2 regions of the Arthrobacter sp. BGA-UO-ETr-C19 genome follow, and region 2 is predicted to be linked to the other one. Evidence: predicted binding sites of a transcription regulator. Region 2 holds the regulator's gene; the other holds the start of a gene.
The links. The regulator Rex, encoded in region 2, represses fermentation and respiration genes when NADH is low (regulators of the CRP and FNR family bind a similar motif). The targets are predictions, from matches to a motif close to CTTGTGAANNNNTTCACAAG.

Region 1 (7,118 bases), on a different contig from region 2:
CGGGTTGAAGCCCTCCACCATCAGCCGGCCCTGACCGATGTACGCGTAGACGTCCCGGCTGAATAGCGGGACGGTGAACATCATGGGAAGGCCCCACGCGACGATGGCCTGCAGGGTGGCCTTGCGGGCCTCCCGGCCCCATACCTGGATGTGCTGGCCAAGCCTGAGCCACGCCCGGACCAGCAGCATGCCGCCCACCGCAAGCAGCACAATGGAAAGCCCGACGCCGAACGCCTCGGTGCGCATCCAGATGAACAGCGGCATCCGCCGCAGCTCCGAGACGGGCGCCAGCCAGCCGACGCCGAGGGAGCCGACGAGCAGGAACATGGAACCGATGAAGCCGGAGAGGATCGGCGAGCGTGGGTTGTCCACTTCCGGCCGGGCCGGGTCCGTGGAAGTGCCGGTGGCCGTTTCCCCTATCGCAGGCACAGGCGCCGTCATCTCAGGATCGTCCAATCTCTTCTGCGCCTATCTCGTTAGGCATATCTCTTTTGGGCGTGCTGCCCCATCTGCAGCCAAGCTGAGCGGCCAGCCAAATTGAGCGTCGCCGGGGACGCGGCGGCGCAATGAGGCGTAGCCACGTACCCGAAATATTAGCATCGGAGCGCCTCTCCAAGGCTTGCAGGCGGCTAAACGGTAGGCTGAACGGGTGCCTATTACTAACGAACGCATCGTCTGGATCGACTGCGAAATGACCGGCCTCGACAGCGTCAACGACGCCCTGATCGAGGTCGCAGCCCTGGTGACCGACTCCGAACTCAACATCCTCGGGGACGGGGTGGACGTGGTGATCAAGCCGGAAGATGCCGCCCTCGCGCAGATGAACGACTTCGTCCGGGACATGCACACCCGGTCAGGTCTGCTGAACGAGCTTCCGGCCGGCAAAACAATGGCCGAGGCGGAGAACCTGGTGCTGGACTACATCCGCAAGTGGGTTCCGGACCCCCGCAAGGCGCCTCTCGCCGGCAACTCGGTGGGAACGGACCGGGTCTTCCTCGCCAGGGACATGCCGTCGGTAGTGGAGCACCTGCACTACCGCATCATCGACGTCAGCACCATCAAGGAACTGGCCCGGCGCTGGTATGCACGCGTCTACTTCCAGGCGCCGGCGAAGCTGGGCGGCCACCGCGCACTCGGGGACATCAAGGATTCCATCGACGAACTCCGGTACTACCGCGAAGCCGTCTTCGTTCCGGCGCCGGGACCGGACAGCGCCACGGCCCAGAAGATCTCCCAGCGCATCTCTTCGTCGCCCTCCGCCGTCGACCAGCAGGCCTCGGACAGCGTTCCGCCGCCCGCTGCGGAGCTGCCCGGAAAGTAATCTGCACCACGTTTGAGGAAAATTTTGCCGAAACAGCCAAAAGTGGCAAAAGCATCCCCCAACAGCAGGTAAGCTATTTGTCGTTGCCTTTTCGGACGGCCGGGGAAACCGGACGGTCTGCGGGGCACATGGTGGGCGTAGCTCAGTTGGCAGAGCGCCTGGTTGTGGTCCAGGAGGTCGCGGGTTCAACCCCCGTCGCTCACCCGCACCGAGGACGGCAGTTTATTGCCGGCCAGCAACAAAGGCCGTACCGGTTATCCGGTGCGGCCTTTGTTGGTTTCACCCCCTGCCGGCTCCCCGGCAAAGCGCCGAAGGAAACCCCTGACATGACTGTTCTGCCCATCACCATCTGGGGTGAGCCGGTGCTGCACCGCCGGGCTGCTGAAGTAGAGGAGTTCGACGACGGGCTTCGCCAGCTGATTGCCGACATGTTCGAAACGAACGACTTGGCAAACGGCGTTGGACTGGCCGCGCCGCAGATCGGCGTGGGCAAGCGGATCTTCGTGTACAAGTTCGAGAACGAGGACGGCGCTCCCCCGGTCGGCGCCGTGGTGAATCCTGTGCTGACCCTTTCCAAGGTGTCCGGGGCGCTGCCGGATCCGGACGAGGAAGTGGAGGGCTGCCTCTCCTTCCCCGGTGAGCAGTATCCGCTCAAGCGCGCCGAATGGGTACGGGTGCAGGGCTTTGACGGGCACGGAAACCCAGTGGATTTCGAAGCGACCGGATGGTTTGCCCGAATCATCCAGCACGAATATGACCACCTGGACGGCAAGCTGTACGTCAACCGCCTCATCGACAGGTATGCCCGCAAGGCGATGAAGCAGGCCAAGAAGAGCGGCTGGGGCGTCCCGGGCCTGACCTGGATGCCGGGCGTGGACCCGGACCCGTTCGGCCACTGATACCGGCGCCGTTTCTGCCGCCGAGGCCCTACCGGGGCACCACCGTCTGCTGCTGCGGGCATGAATCCAGCACGCGGGACATGGCGTCCCTCTCCGGCTGGGTGACCCAGAGGCCGTACGCTGCCTTCACCGAGATCTGCCGCGCCACGTAGTGGCACCGGAGTGCCTTGTTCTTCGGCAGCCAGGTGGCAGCGTCCGACGCGCTTTTCTCCTGGTTGGCGTCACCGTCCGCGGCGATGAGGTTGACCGGATCATTGGCCAGGTTCTGCCGCTGCTGCGGCGTCAGTTGCTGCGCCCCCTTCTGCCAGGCGTCGCCCAGCGCGACGACGTGGTCGATCTGCACGTCCTTGCTGGAATCCGCGCCGCGGACAAACCTGACCACCAGCCCCACGTACGGCTCGTGCATGGTCCCGGCGGCAACCTTGCACTTTGATCCCTTGGCGAACGCCACGTCGTGCAGATCCCGGCGCAGAATGTCGTTGCGGGTGTCGCAGCCGTTGTGGTCTGCGTCCTGCCATGCCTGGCCGAAGGCGAACCGGTCGTAGTCGCTGCCGGAGGCCCTGTCCTTCACGGCCAGCGCTTCCAGTGCAGCGGCCGCGCTGCCCCGCGGCACCGGGTACGGCGGTGCCACGGGCTTCATCCAGGCGGCATCGAACACGGGCGCCTCGCTGGGTCCGGACACGGCAGGCTCGGCGGCGATGAACTGGCCTGCCGAAAAAAACCAGACGGTCGCAGCCACCAGCGCAGCGGCGAAGACACCGAGGACCGCCCAGGCCTGCCGGGAGCGGCGGCGGGCACGCCGGTAGGCGGCCCAGCTGACGCTCACGGCGGCGTCCCGGGGCGCCGGTAATCCGGGTCAGGATGTGGGTACACATGCAGGAGCCTAGGCGAAACCAGCCGGCGCCGTGCGGGTATCCACAGTGTGGAGGACAGGTGCCCTGTGGAGGGCGGGTGGCCTACTGCTCGCGCATCACCCGATGAAGATCGGTGTTGGCGAGATCAAGCAGCCGCTCCAGCTGGGCCACCCTGTCATCGCCGATTTCCCCTGCCGCGTGTGAAGCGCGTGCCTCGTCCAGAAGCCTTTGGGCTTCTTTCTGGTTAGCCTTTGCAACATCGAGGGCATGTTCGAGGGTTGTCTCATGCTGGAGGGTCGGGTTCTGTTCCATGGCACAAGTCTCTCCCCGTTTTCCGGCCGATTCCAGAGAATTGCCCGGGAAGTTCCCGGGAACGGGTCAGCCCCGCCGGCACATCTGTGCCGGCGGGGCTGACGGAACGTTCCGGTCAGACCGAGGCTGCCACGGCCAGGACCGGGGCGGCGTCCTTTGCGGAGTCCTTGGCCGGGAACGTCGGCGGGTTCACGCCGGCCATTTCCTCCATGACCCGGACCACCTGGCAGCTGTAGCCGAACTCGTTGTCGTACCAGACGTAGACAACCAGGTTCTTGTCGTTGGCGATGGTCGCGAGACCGTCGACGATGCCGGCGCGGCGGGAGCCGACGAAGTCAGTGGAGACGACCTCCGGGGAGTCGATGTAGTCGATCTGCTTGCGCAGCTCAGAGTGCAGCGACATCTCGCGCAGGTAGTTGTTGACCTCGTCCTTGGTGGTGCCGTGTTCCAGGCTGAGGTTCAGGACAGCCAGGGAGACGTCCGGGGTGGGCACCCGGATGGAGCTGCCGGTCAGCTTCCCCTGCAGTTCCGGGAGCGCCTTGGCCACGGCCTTGGCGGCACCGGTCTCGGTGATCACCATGTTCAGGGCAGCAGAGCGTCCGCGGCGGTCGCCCTTGTGGAAGTTGTCAATCAGGTTCTGGTCGTTCGTGAACGAGTGAACCGTCTCCACGTGCCCGTGGATCACGCCGTACTTGTCGTTGATGGCCTTCAGGACCGGCGTGATGGCGTTGGTGGTGCAGGAGGCCGCCGTGACGATCCGGTCCGAATCGGCGATGTCGCGGTGGTTGATGCCGTGCACGATGTTCTTCAGGTCACCCTTGCCCGGCGCGGTCAGCAGCACGCGGGCCACGCCCTTGCTCAGCAGGTGCTGGCCGAGGCCCTCCGCGTCGCGCCAGCGGCCGGTGTTGTCCACCACGAGGGCGTCCTTGATGCCGTAGGCGGTGTAGTCGATCGTTGCCGGGTTGTCCGAGTAGATGACCTGGACCTGGACGCCGTTGGCCGTAATCGTGTTGGCGTCGGTGTCCACCTTGATGGTTCCTTCGAAGGAACCGTGCACGGAGTCGCGGCGCAGCAGGCTGGCCCGCTTGGCCAGGTCGTTGTCGGAACCGCGCCGGACCACGATGGCGCGCAGGCGCAGGCCGTGGCCGCCGCCCGCCTTTTCGATCAGGAGGCGCGCAAGCAGGCGGCCGATCCGGCCGAAGCCGTAGAGCACGACGTCGGTGCTGGTGCGGTCGTCGGCGCCGCGCTTGCCCACGATCTCAGCGAGCTCGGCGCGGAGGAATTCCTCCAAAGTCAGGTCGCCGCCGTCGGACTTGAACTTCTGGTTCAGGCGGGCGATGTCGATGGCAGCGGCACCCAGGTCCAGCTGCGCCAGCGTGTTCAGCAGCGGTGCCGTCTCCTCCAGGAGCAGCTCATCCTTGCTCATCCGGCGCGCAAAGCGGTGCGCCTTCAGGATGTTCATGGTGGACTTGTTGATCAGGCTGCGTCCGTGGATGGAGGTAACCACGTTGTTTTCACGGTACAGCCGGCCGATAACCGGGATCATGGCCTCGGCGAGCGCCTCACGGCCCATCCACGTATCAAGACAAGAATCTGACGTCTGGCTCACAGAACTACCTTCCTTGGTTCAACCGGCTACGTCCTCGTAAACCGGATGGCGGCCACTGGAAGTTATCCAGGGCAAGCTGGCACCGGCAGGGTTTCGGTCCACCCCGGATGCCGTTGACCGTGCAAAGAAAAACCGCCGGCTGCGAACGCAGATCCGGCGGAAGAACCTCTACGTTCACCATCCATTCTAGGTGGGCCCGGGCGCTTCTCTTGCCCCGGAGCCCGTGAAATCACTCACACCGGGTGTGATGCCCGTCGCCCGGATGCAGGATTGTTATCGACGCAATCCCGGCAACCACTATCCGCGCGACTTCGTGGGCCATAAGCTGACGGCCCTGACGGCGATGCACTCGTAAATAAGCCGTCTGCGAAAGAAAGGCCAAACGATGTATGAAATGGTCGCCCTGGGAGCCGGGAGTGCATGGCAGCGCCCAACCAACCGGACACCCGGATGCACTTGTGCCCCCTGGCGGTACAGCCCGCAGCATCCCCGCCCCACCAACCCGGAGTGTCCCACTCATGGAGTTGCCAGCCAGGACGCAGCATGACCCCGGATGCCGGTCCAACGTTCTGCCGGCCTTGAGTGGATGGGTTGACCGATACGCCGGGTTCTGTGCCCCCGCGCTGTTGCCGGCGCGGGAGTAGCGGCCATCCATCTACGAGCGCCGTTGCCGACGCCCTCCAGCGGCCTACCCGGACACTCGGGCGGGCAGCCCTCAAACGTGTCCTGTCTGGCCTTGCTCCGGGTGGGGTTTACCTAGCCTTCCCGGTCACCCGGGAAGCTGGTGGTCTCTTACACCGCCGTTTCACCCTTACCTGCTTCGTGCCGCTTTCAAAATCGGCGCGACGCAGGCGGTCTGTTTTCTGTGGCACTGGCCTGCGGGTTACCCCGAGTGGGCGTTACCCACCACCCTGCCCTGTGGAGCCCGGACGTTCCTCGAGCCACTTGCGTGGCGCGCGGCCGCCTGGTCAACCCATCCGCAGTCCAGTTTACGGGCTTTCCCGCGGGCCCGGACACGCGGCCATGCCAGGGTCTAAGATCGGGAAATGGACCAGCCGTCCTTTCCACGGCGACGCATGCTGCAGCTGGCTGGAATTGCTGCGGGACTGACCGCGGCCGCGACGTCAGCCTGCACGGCGCCGCCGGCACCGGTTCCCGGCCCCACGACAACCAGTTCCCTTCCCGATTCGGCCGGTACCCCTGCTCCGCAGGGAACAACGACGGCGGCCATCCCGCCGGCTCCGCCACCGCCGCCTACAACGGTGTCGACCCGGACAGGCGCATTTGACTCCCGCTTCCGTCCGGCCGTCACCACGCACTGGTCCCTGGCGGTGCCGCTTCCGGACGAGGCCGGCCAGTTGCTGCCGGTGGCCGTCTTCCTGCACGGGCTCGGCGGCAGCAGTGAGGTTCTGTTGGGCGACCTCGCGGCGGACCGGGCCCTGCAGCGCCACCTGGACGACGGCGGCCCGCCGTTTGCGGTTGCCGCCGTGGACGGCGGCGACTCCTGGTGGCATGCCCGCGCCGACGGCAGCGACACGCAGTCGATGCTGGTCCAGGAGTTCCTGCCGTTCCTGGGCGACCAGGGCCTCGACCTCGGAAAGGTCGGCATCTTCGGCACGTCGATGGGCGGGTTCGGCGCCCTCCTCCTGGCGTCGCGGGGCAGGGTGTCCGGACTTCGCGCCGTCGCGGCCATGAGCCCGGCCGTCTGGTCCAGCTACGAAGAGGGCATGCAGGACGCCTTCGACAGCCCGGCTGATTTCAAGGCGAACAACGTTTTTGCGCTCCGGCCGAGGCTTGCAGCGATTCCCAAAAGGATCGACTGCGGCAGTGACGATGATCTGGCCCCCACGGTGCGCCAGTACCGTTCGGGACTTCCCGGCCGGGTGGAGGGCGGCTTTCAGCCCGGCGGCCACGACGCCTTGTACTGGCGGTCCATCCTGCCGGACGTGCTGGACTTCCTGGGCCGTTCCCTGGGCTGAGCTCACGCCCCTCCACCGATCCCATCCGCACCCGGCCGGTAAGATCGTACGGTGCTGATTCTGCTCCCCCCATCCGAAGGCAAGACTCCGGCCGTCCATGGAGACGCCATGGACTGGGCTTCGTTGAGTTTCCCTGTGCTGAAT
Region 2 (7,118 bases):
AGAGACCACCATCAGCCGCAAGGACTTCGGCCTGACCTGGAACGCAGTGCTGGAAGCCGGCGGCGTCCTGGTCAGCGACAAGGTTGCCATCAACCTTGAACTGGCCTTCATCGCCCCTGCAGCCTAGATTTCACGCTGGTCCAGCAGCCACGATTGCTGGAACCCAAACGCCCCGTCCGCGGTCTCTCCGCAGGCGGGGCGTTTGGCGTTCAGGCCTTCTGGAATTGGCGAAATCCCGGGTTTAAAGTGAGTGCCATGAGCACCCCCAGAGATGAACCGGAGCCCCGTGATCCCGGGGCCGTGCCGCCGCCCGGCAGCCATCGCCCGACGCCGGGCCAGCCGACGCCAGGCCAACCGGGCCAGCCGACGCCGGGCCAACCGTTCCCGGCCCAGCAGCCGCCCACCGGTAGTGGCCGGTTCGCCTTCGAACTGCCAGCGGACCGGCCACGGAACTTTGGCGAGGTCATGCCGCGCGGGGGCTTCTCCGGCCTCTTCGACGTGACGGGGCTGCCCACGGAGCTCAAGGTGTCCTACTGGATCTGGGTTATCGGCGGCCTGCTGGGGCTGCTGGGCGGTGTGATCGGCATCTTTGGTGTGCTGGTGCTCTTCGCGATCATTCCCGGCCTGGCGGTCCTCGTGTTCCTGCTCGTCCTCGTGGCCTTGGCTGTGGCGGCGGCGGAGATTGTCCTGGCCCTGAAGCTGAAGGAAGGCAAGGAGTGGGCGCGGCTGGCCCTGACCATCGTGGCCGGGGTGTCGCTGCTGCTGGCCATCATCAGCTCAAGTTTCCCCGCGGGCCAGGACGGGAACTGGCTGGGCTTCCTGGTCAGTCTGGTGGCCACGGCGCTGATGTGGGTGCCCAACTCGCAGGCCTGGTTCGTTGCAGCACGGGGACGCCGCTGACCGCCGCCCGGCAGGGACCCTGATTTCGTGGCCGGACAGTGCCCTGCCACGCAACGTTTCCGCAGGTAGGCATGCCTTTGGAATACCTCTCCGGAATGATCCACGGCGCACCCGCTGAGGGGTACGGTGGGAAGTGAACCATGCTGGGGAGGGCAGGCGTCTGAACCGGTAGCCGATTCAGACGTCACTACGCAAAGGACCGCTCATGAGCAATCCTCCAGTCCCGCACTCCAATGACCCCGGCTCCGACGAGCCGGACAACGGCCGCCAGCCAGGCAACGAACAGCCACGCTACGGTCAGGACGCGCCCCAGCACGAGCAAAGCACTCCGCAGTTCGGGCAGGGCACCCCGCAGTACGGCCAGGTAACGCCACCCGCCCCCCAGTACGGCGAGAACGCGCCGCAGTATGGCCAGAACGCACCCCAGTACGGACAGAACGCACCCCAGTACGGACAGGCCGGACAGGGCGGCGCACCGCAGTACGGGCAACCGCAGTACGGACAGAACCCGCCGCAATACGGGCAGGCCGGACAGGGCGGCGCACCCCAGTACGGGCAGTCTCAGTTTGGGCAGTCCCCTTACGGCCAGAGCCCGTATGGCCAGTCCCCCTACGGGCAGTACCCCTCGGAACAGGCCCAGGCAGCAACCGGCGCCGGCGTTCCGAAGCTCGTTAACTATTCCTTCTGGATGATCATCGCCGCAGGCGTCTTGTCCATCCTGTCCGTACTGATCGCCATCCCCACCCTGGATGACCCGGCCATGCGGAGCACGTTCGAAGAGCAGCTGCGCGGCAGCGGCCAGAACATCGCCTTCGAGGACGTCAAGGGCTTCATCATCGGAACCATGGTGGTCTTTGCCCTGATCGGCGCCGGCCTGTACGCGTTGGTGGCCTTCAACATCCGGAAGGGCAAGAACTGGGCGCGCATCCTGGGCACCGTGTTCGCTGCGCTCTCCGTCTTCAGCCTCTTCCCGCTGGGCCTTAACACTCTGGTAGCGCTCCTGGGCATCGCCGCGATCGTGATGCTGTACCTGCCGGGATCAGCTCAGTACTTCCAGAAGCCGCAGCCGTTCGCCAACCCGTACTCGCAGCCGGGTGGCCCGTACGGCCGCTAGCTAATCGAACGCTGCCTCACCCCAACGGGCGCGGATTCCTGAAAGGCCGGAGCTACTCCGGCTGACCGGGGGTCTGCGCCCGTTGCGCGTGGTACGCCAGGATCTGCAGTTCGGTGGCCATGTCCACCTTCCTCAGCGTCACGCCGTCGGGCACCTGGAGCATCACCGGCGCAAAGCTGAGGATGCTCCGCACGCCGGCGTCCACCACGCGGTCGCATATGCTCTGGGCGACGGCGGCCGGCAGTGCCAGCACCACCATGTTGGTGCCGGTCCGTTCCAGGACCGTCTCCAGGTCCGCAACGTCGCTGACCCGCAGCCAGCCCACCTCATTGCCCACCACCATCTGGTCGGCGTCAAAGATGGCAACCACGTCAAAGCCCCTGGATTCGAAGCCGCCGTAGCGGGCCAGCGCCTTGCCCAGGTTACCGGCGCCGACAATCGCGACTTTCCAGTCATGTGTCAGGCCGAGTGCGGCGGCGATGTGGCGGCTCAGGTACTGCACCTCATAACCCACGCCGCGCGTGCCGTAGGAGCCCACATGGGACAGGTCCTTGCGGAGGGTTGAGGAGCTGACTCCGGAAAGCTCAGACAGTGATTCGGAGGAGACCCGCTCGGTGCCTTCGGCCAGCAGGGAGTTCAGGGCGCGCAAGTAGATCGTCAGCCGGGCCACGGCCGCCGGCGGGATCTGCTTTCCGGCAGCCCCGGTGGGCCCAGGCAGGGGCTGGGGTGGTGAATCGAGCGAAGTCACTATCTGCTCCGTTACGTCGCGTTGTGAGTCCACTCTAGATCCCCATCAGTTATGTCAACAAAGCCAATGCCATTGTTCGAAATTGGCTAATCTCCCGCGATGGCCCGGCGCAGGACACGCTCCAGGCGCGCCTCGTCGATCTTCCAAAAGTCGCGCTGGACGCCGTCCACCAGCACCACCGGGATCTCCTCGGCATAGCGTTCGCGCAGCTCGTCGTCGGCGTCCAGCTGCCGCTCCGACCACGAAAGTCCCAGCCCGGCAGTCACCCGCCCGACGGCGTCGCGCGCCGCGGCGCACAGGTGACAGTCTGCTTTGGTGAGGAGAACGACGTCGGGGTTTGCCATGCTTCAACCGTATCGCCGTTCCCGATGCGGAGCGACGCGGCGGCCGTCAGGTGCGGGGTACTGCATTGACTAGACTCAGTGGCATGCCCGAGGAGAAGTACGTCGCTGTGGCCCACCGTCCGGTTGCGAAGCAGCAACACGGCGAGGCAGCCTTCTTCGACGTCGACAACACCCTCATGCGTGGCGCCAGCCTGTTCCACGTGGCCAGGAAAATGCACCAGCGCGGCGCCTTCACGCTTGCGCAGGCGGCGGGCATGGCGTGGAAGCAGCTGAAATTCGTGCTCCGGGGCGAGAACCTCAATGACGTCCACGCCGTCCGGGATTCCGCGCTGAGGCTCGCCGCCGGCATCACGGAGGAGGACATCAAGGCGCTGGGCGAAGAGGTCTATGACGAGATGATCGCCTCCCGGATCTGGCCCGGCGCGAAGGCCCTGGCCGAGCAGCACCTGCGCGTGGGCCGGAAGGTGTGGCTGGTCACCGCGACGCCTATCGAGGTGGCCACCGTGATTTCCACGCGGCTGGGGCTCACGGGCGCCCTCGGAACGGTGGGCGAGACCAAGGATGGCTTTTACACGGGCAGGCTCGTCGGGGACATCCTGCACGGCGCCGCCAAGGCTGTGGCGGTCCAGGGCATCGCGGACAACCACGGACTGGACCTGAAGCGCTGCTGGGCCTACAGCGACTCCTACAACGACATCCCGCTCCTGACGATGGTGGGCCATCCGGTGGCGATCAACCCGGACGCCCGCCTGCGCAAGCACGCCCGCGAACGCAACTGGCCGGTCTACGACTTCCGCTCAGGCCGCCGGGCCGCCACCCTGGGCCTCAAAGCAGCCACAGCAGGAGGAGCGGTCTACGGCCTCTGGCGGGGCTACACCCGTTTCCGCGGCCCCCGGGCCTGACACTGTTCTCCGCGCACGGCGGTATGCGTGTCGCGGGAGGGTATGCGTGTCACGGGAGGGTTTGCGTGTCGCGGGAACGCAAAAATGCCCGCACCCTCGAAAGGGGCGGGCATTGACGCGTAGAGCTAGCTCTACTTCTTATTGCGGCGCTGGTGGCGGGTCTTACGAAGCAACTTGCGGTGCTTCTTCTTGGCCATACGCTTGCGACGCTTCTTAATAACTGAACCCACGAAAGTTCCTTACAAACTAGATGCAGTACCTGTCTGATGGAGAAGGTCCGTGGACTGAGCAACAGACTGACAACTGACAGATTCTTACAATGACGTAAAACGTTCCTTAACAGGGTACCGCTTATCTGGAGCACCCCCTGACCAGCACAGCCCCGTGGCGTGCAGCGGCCCCCAAGGCGGCTGCAGCAACCACGGGATCGGTGCGGTCAGTCGGGTCCCGTTAGGCGGTGCCCGTATGACCGTCCACGACAGCACCCTTGAGGTACTGTTCGACGGCGGTCTCCGGGACGCGGTAGGAGCGGCCGAACCTGACGGCGGGCATCTCCCCCGAATGGACAAGGCGGTACACGGTCATTTTGGAGACACGCATTACCTCAGCCACCTCGGCCACGGTCAAGAACTTGGCGTTCGAGAAGTTCGACTCTGCGGACATTACCCATATTCCTTTGCTCTCAGCAACGACGCCGGTCTATCTGCGGTGTGCGCCGATGCTGAGCCATCGAACAACCGTGTTCTAGTTACTCTAGATGCTCACGTGGCCATTGTGAAAGCCCGCCGTTTCCGCGACGATGCCGCCAGTTGTTCGAGGACGGACGCCGTCACATCCCACTCCATGCAGGCATCTGTGACGCTCTGGCCGTAGGCCAGGTCCGAGCGTCCGGCGGCGTGTTCGGCCACGTCGAGGTTCTGCGCGCCGCCCACCAGGAAGCTCTCCAGCATGACGCCGGCGATCGCTCCCGCGGCCGTTCCCGCGTCCTCGAGCTGGGCGCCGATCTCGAGCGCCACCTCGGCTTGGCGGTGGTGGCTCTTGCCGCTGTTGGCGTGGCTGGCGTCCACGATCAGCCGCGGGTTGAGGGTCTTGGCTGCGAGCTTGGCGGAGGCCGCCTCGACGTCGGCGGCGGAGTAGTTGGGGCCCTTCCGGCCGCCGCGGAGGATCACGTGGGTGTCGGGGTTGCCCGCGGTGGACACCAGCGCGGCCCGGCCGTCGCCGTCGATGCCGAGGAAGGCCTGGGCTGCGGCGGCGGCGCTGCAGGCGTCGACCGCCACCTGGAGGTCGCCGTCGGTTCCGTTCTTGAAGCCGATGGGCATGGACAGCCCGGAGGCGAGCTGGCGGTGGATCTGGCTTTCAGTGGTGCGGGCGCCGATGGCACCCCAGGAGACGAGGTCTGCCATGTACTGCGGGCTGATGGGTTCCAGGAACTCAGTGGCGGTGGGAAGCCCCAGGGCGGTGACCTGCTGCAGGAAGCTGCGGGCGGCCCGAAGTCCCGTCGCGATGTCATGGCTGCCGTCCAGGTGGGGATCGTTGATGAGGCCCTTCCAGCCCACGGTGGTGCGCGGCTTTTCGAAGTAGGTCCGCATGACGATGAGCAGGTCTTCCTTGTGTTTCTCCGCCTGGCTGACCAGCCGGCGGGCGTATTCCAGGCCGGCCTTGGGGTCGTGGATGGAGCACGGGCCGACGATCACCAGCAGGCGGTCGTCCACGCCGTCCATGATGGCCCGGACTTCGTCGCGGCCGCGTTCGACGACGTCGGCCGCCTTGGCGTCCAGCGGCAGTTCCGCAATCATCTCCTGCGGCGTGGGCAGGGCCGTGATCTCGCTGACCCGCAGGTTCGACGTCGACTGGCGTTTCGACGTCGGTTGCTGGGTTTCGGTGGCTGTTGCGCTCATTTTCGGGGGTCCTGTTCAGGGTGGGAGCGGGCCCCTGATCAGAACCCGCCGTGGAAATGGCGAAGGGCAGAGAATGATCTCTGCCCTGTTGGCTCTGAAGGAAAGTTGGATGCGTGTCAGTTAGACGCGGGCCCCTCCAGAGCCAACGAAAAATACGCATACCAACGGTTAGTCATGGAAACGACCATAAGCCCGCAGTGATGGATTGCCAAATCGACGCCGTCACATGCGGACTTCGCAGCTCACCACATCGGCCGGAGCGCGCCTAGGAGTGCGTCACCCCAGCAGCTTGCGGAGGTACTGCAACTGCCGGACCCAGTGGTGCTCCTGGCCACCCTCGTGGTTGTTGAAGCGGTACACGTCGATGTCCTTCCCCACTGCCCCGCGTGCCTCCGTCCCGTAGGCGTTGTAGCTGGCGAAAACGGTCGACGGCGGGCAGACGTCGTCCATCTGTGCCACGGAGAACAGCGCCGGGGCCGTCGCGGACCTGCCCAGGTTAACGCCGTCGAAGTAGTTCAGCACCGCCAGCATGGACTCGTACCGTTCGCGGTGCCGGCCGAGGAAGGCGGCGATCTCGGGATACGGGCCTCGCGGTGTGATGTCGATCGCGCGCGGGAAGTCCTGAAGGAACGGGACGTCGGGCAGGGCGGCGATGACGCCGTCGAGCCTTCCGGCCGCGAGTCCGGCCACCGCGATAGTGATGCCGCCGCCCTGGCTCACGCCCGCCACCACAATCCGGGACGCGTCCACGTCAGGGTGCGCCTGCGCCGCCTCGACGGCACGGAATGCGTCCACGTACACGCGGCGGTAGTAGTACTCTTCGCGGCTGGCCGCGCCCCGGGTCATGAGACCGGCATACGCCACCTCACCGGCCGACGGGTGCGGGTCCGCGGTCTCCCCAACCGCTCCCGAGTAGCCCTGGCCCCGGGTGTCCATGATGAAGTGCGCATAGCCCGCCTGTGCCCACCTCGTGTCCTGGTTGGCCAGCCCGCGCCCGCCGGAGTAGCCGGCATACTGCACGACGGCGGGCAGCGGGGTCCCGGCCTCCCGGGTCACCGGCAGGTGCAGCCAGCCCTTCACGGGGGCGCCGCCGTAGCCGGCGAAGGTGACGTCGAAGGTGTCCACGACGGCCAGGTAGTTCTCCACCGGTTCGAAGACAGCGTCCAGCGGACGGGTCCTGGCCTCCTCAATCGTGCGGTCCCAGAAAGCCTG

Region 1: the regulator Rex is predicted to act here: its motif matches at 5,216-5,235, upstream of AC57BR_RS16085 (glyceraldehyde-3-phosphate dehydrogenase).

Annotation. Positions count from the first base shown of each region.
Region 1 covers NZ_JCAQPC010000022.1:248,079-255,196, forward strand. The annotation lists gene mptB (polyprenol phosphomannose-dependent alpha 1,6 mannosyltransferase MptB) at 1-441, opposite strand, end outside; gene orn (oligoribonuclease) at 650-1,321, shown strand; tRNA gene AC57BR_RS16065 (tRNA-His) at 1,453-1,525, shown strand; gene def (peptide deformylase) at 1,648-2,220, shown strand; gene AC57BR_RS16075 (HNH endonuclease family protein) at 2,249-3,046, opposite strand; gene AC57BR_RS16080 (hypothetical protein) at 3,177-3,386, opposite strand; gene AC57BR_RS16085 (glyceraldehyde-3-phosphate dehydrogenase) at 3,502-4,995, opposite strand; RNA gene rnpB (RNase P RNA component class A) at 5,579-5,971, opposite strand; gene AC57BR_RS16095 (alpha/beta hydrolase) at 6,042-6,974, shown strand; gene AC57BR_RS16100 (YaaA family protein) at 7,026-7,118, shown strand, end outside.
Region 2 covers NZ_JCAQPC010000024.1:107,412-114,529, reverse strand. The annotation lists gene AC57BR_RS19405 (YceI family protein) at 1-127, shown strand, start outside; gene AC57BR_RS19400 (hypothetical protein) at 256-900, shown strand; gene AC57BR_RS19395 (hypothetical protein) at 1,106-2,014, shown strand; gene AC57BR_RS19390 (redox-sensing transcriptional repressor Rex) at 2,067-2,762, opposite strand; gene AC57BR_RS19385 (glutaredoxin family protein) at 2,849-3,106, opposite strand; gene AC57BR_RS19380 (HAD family hydrolase) at 3,190-4,008, shown strand; gene AC57BR_RS19375 (30S ribosomal protein bS22) at 4,140-4,238, opposite strand; gene AC57BR_RS19370 (helix-turn-helix domain-containing protein) at 4,459-4,671, opposite strand; gene AC57BR_RS19365 (3-deoxy-7-phosphoheptulonate synthase) at 4,770-5,906, opposite strand; gene AC57BR_RS19360 (acetylxylan esterase) at 6,183-7,118, opposite strand, start outside.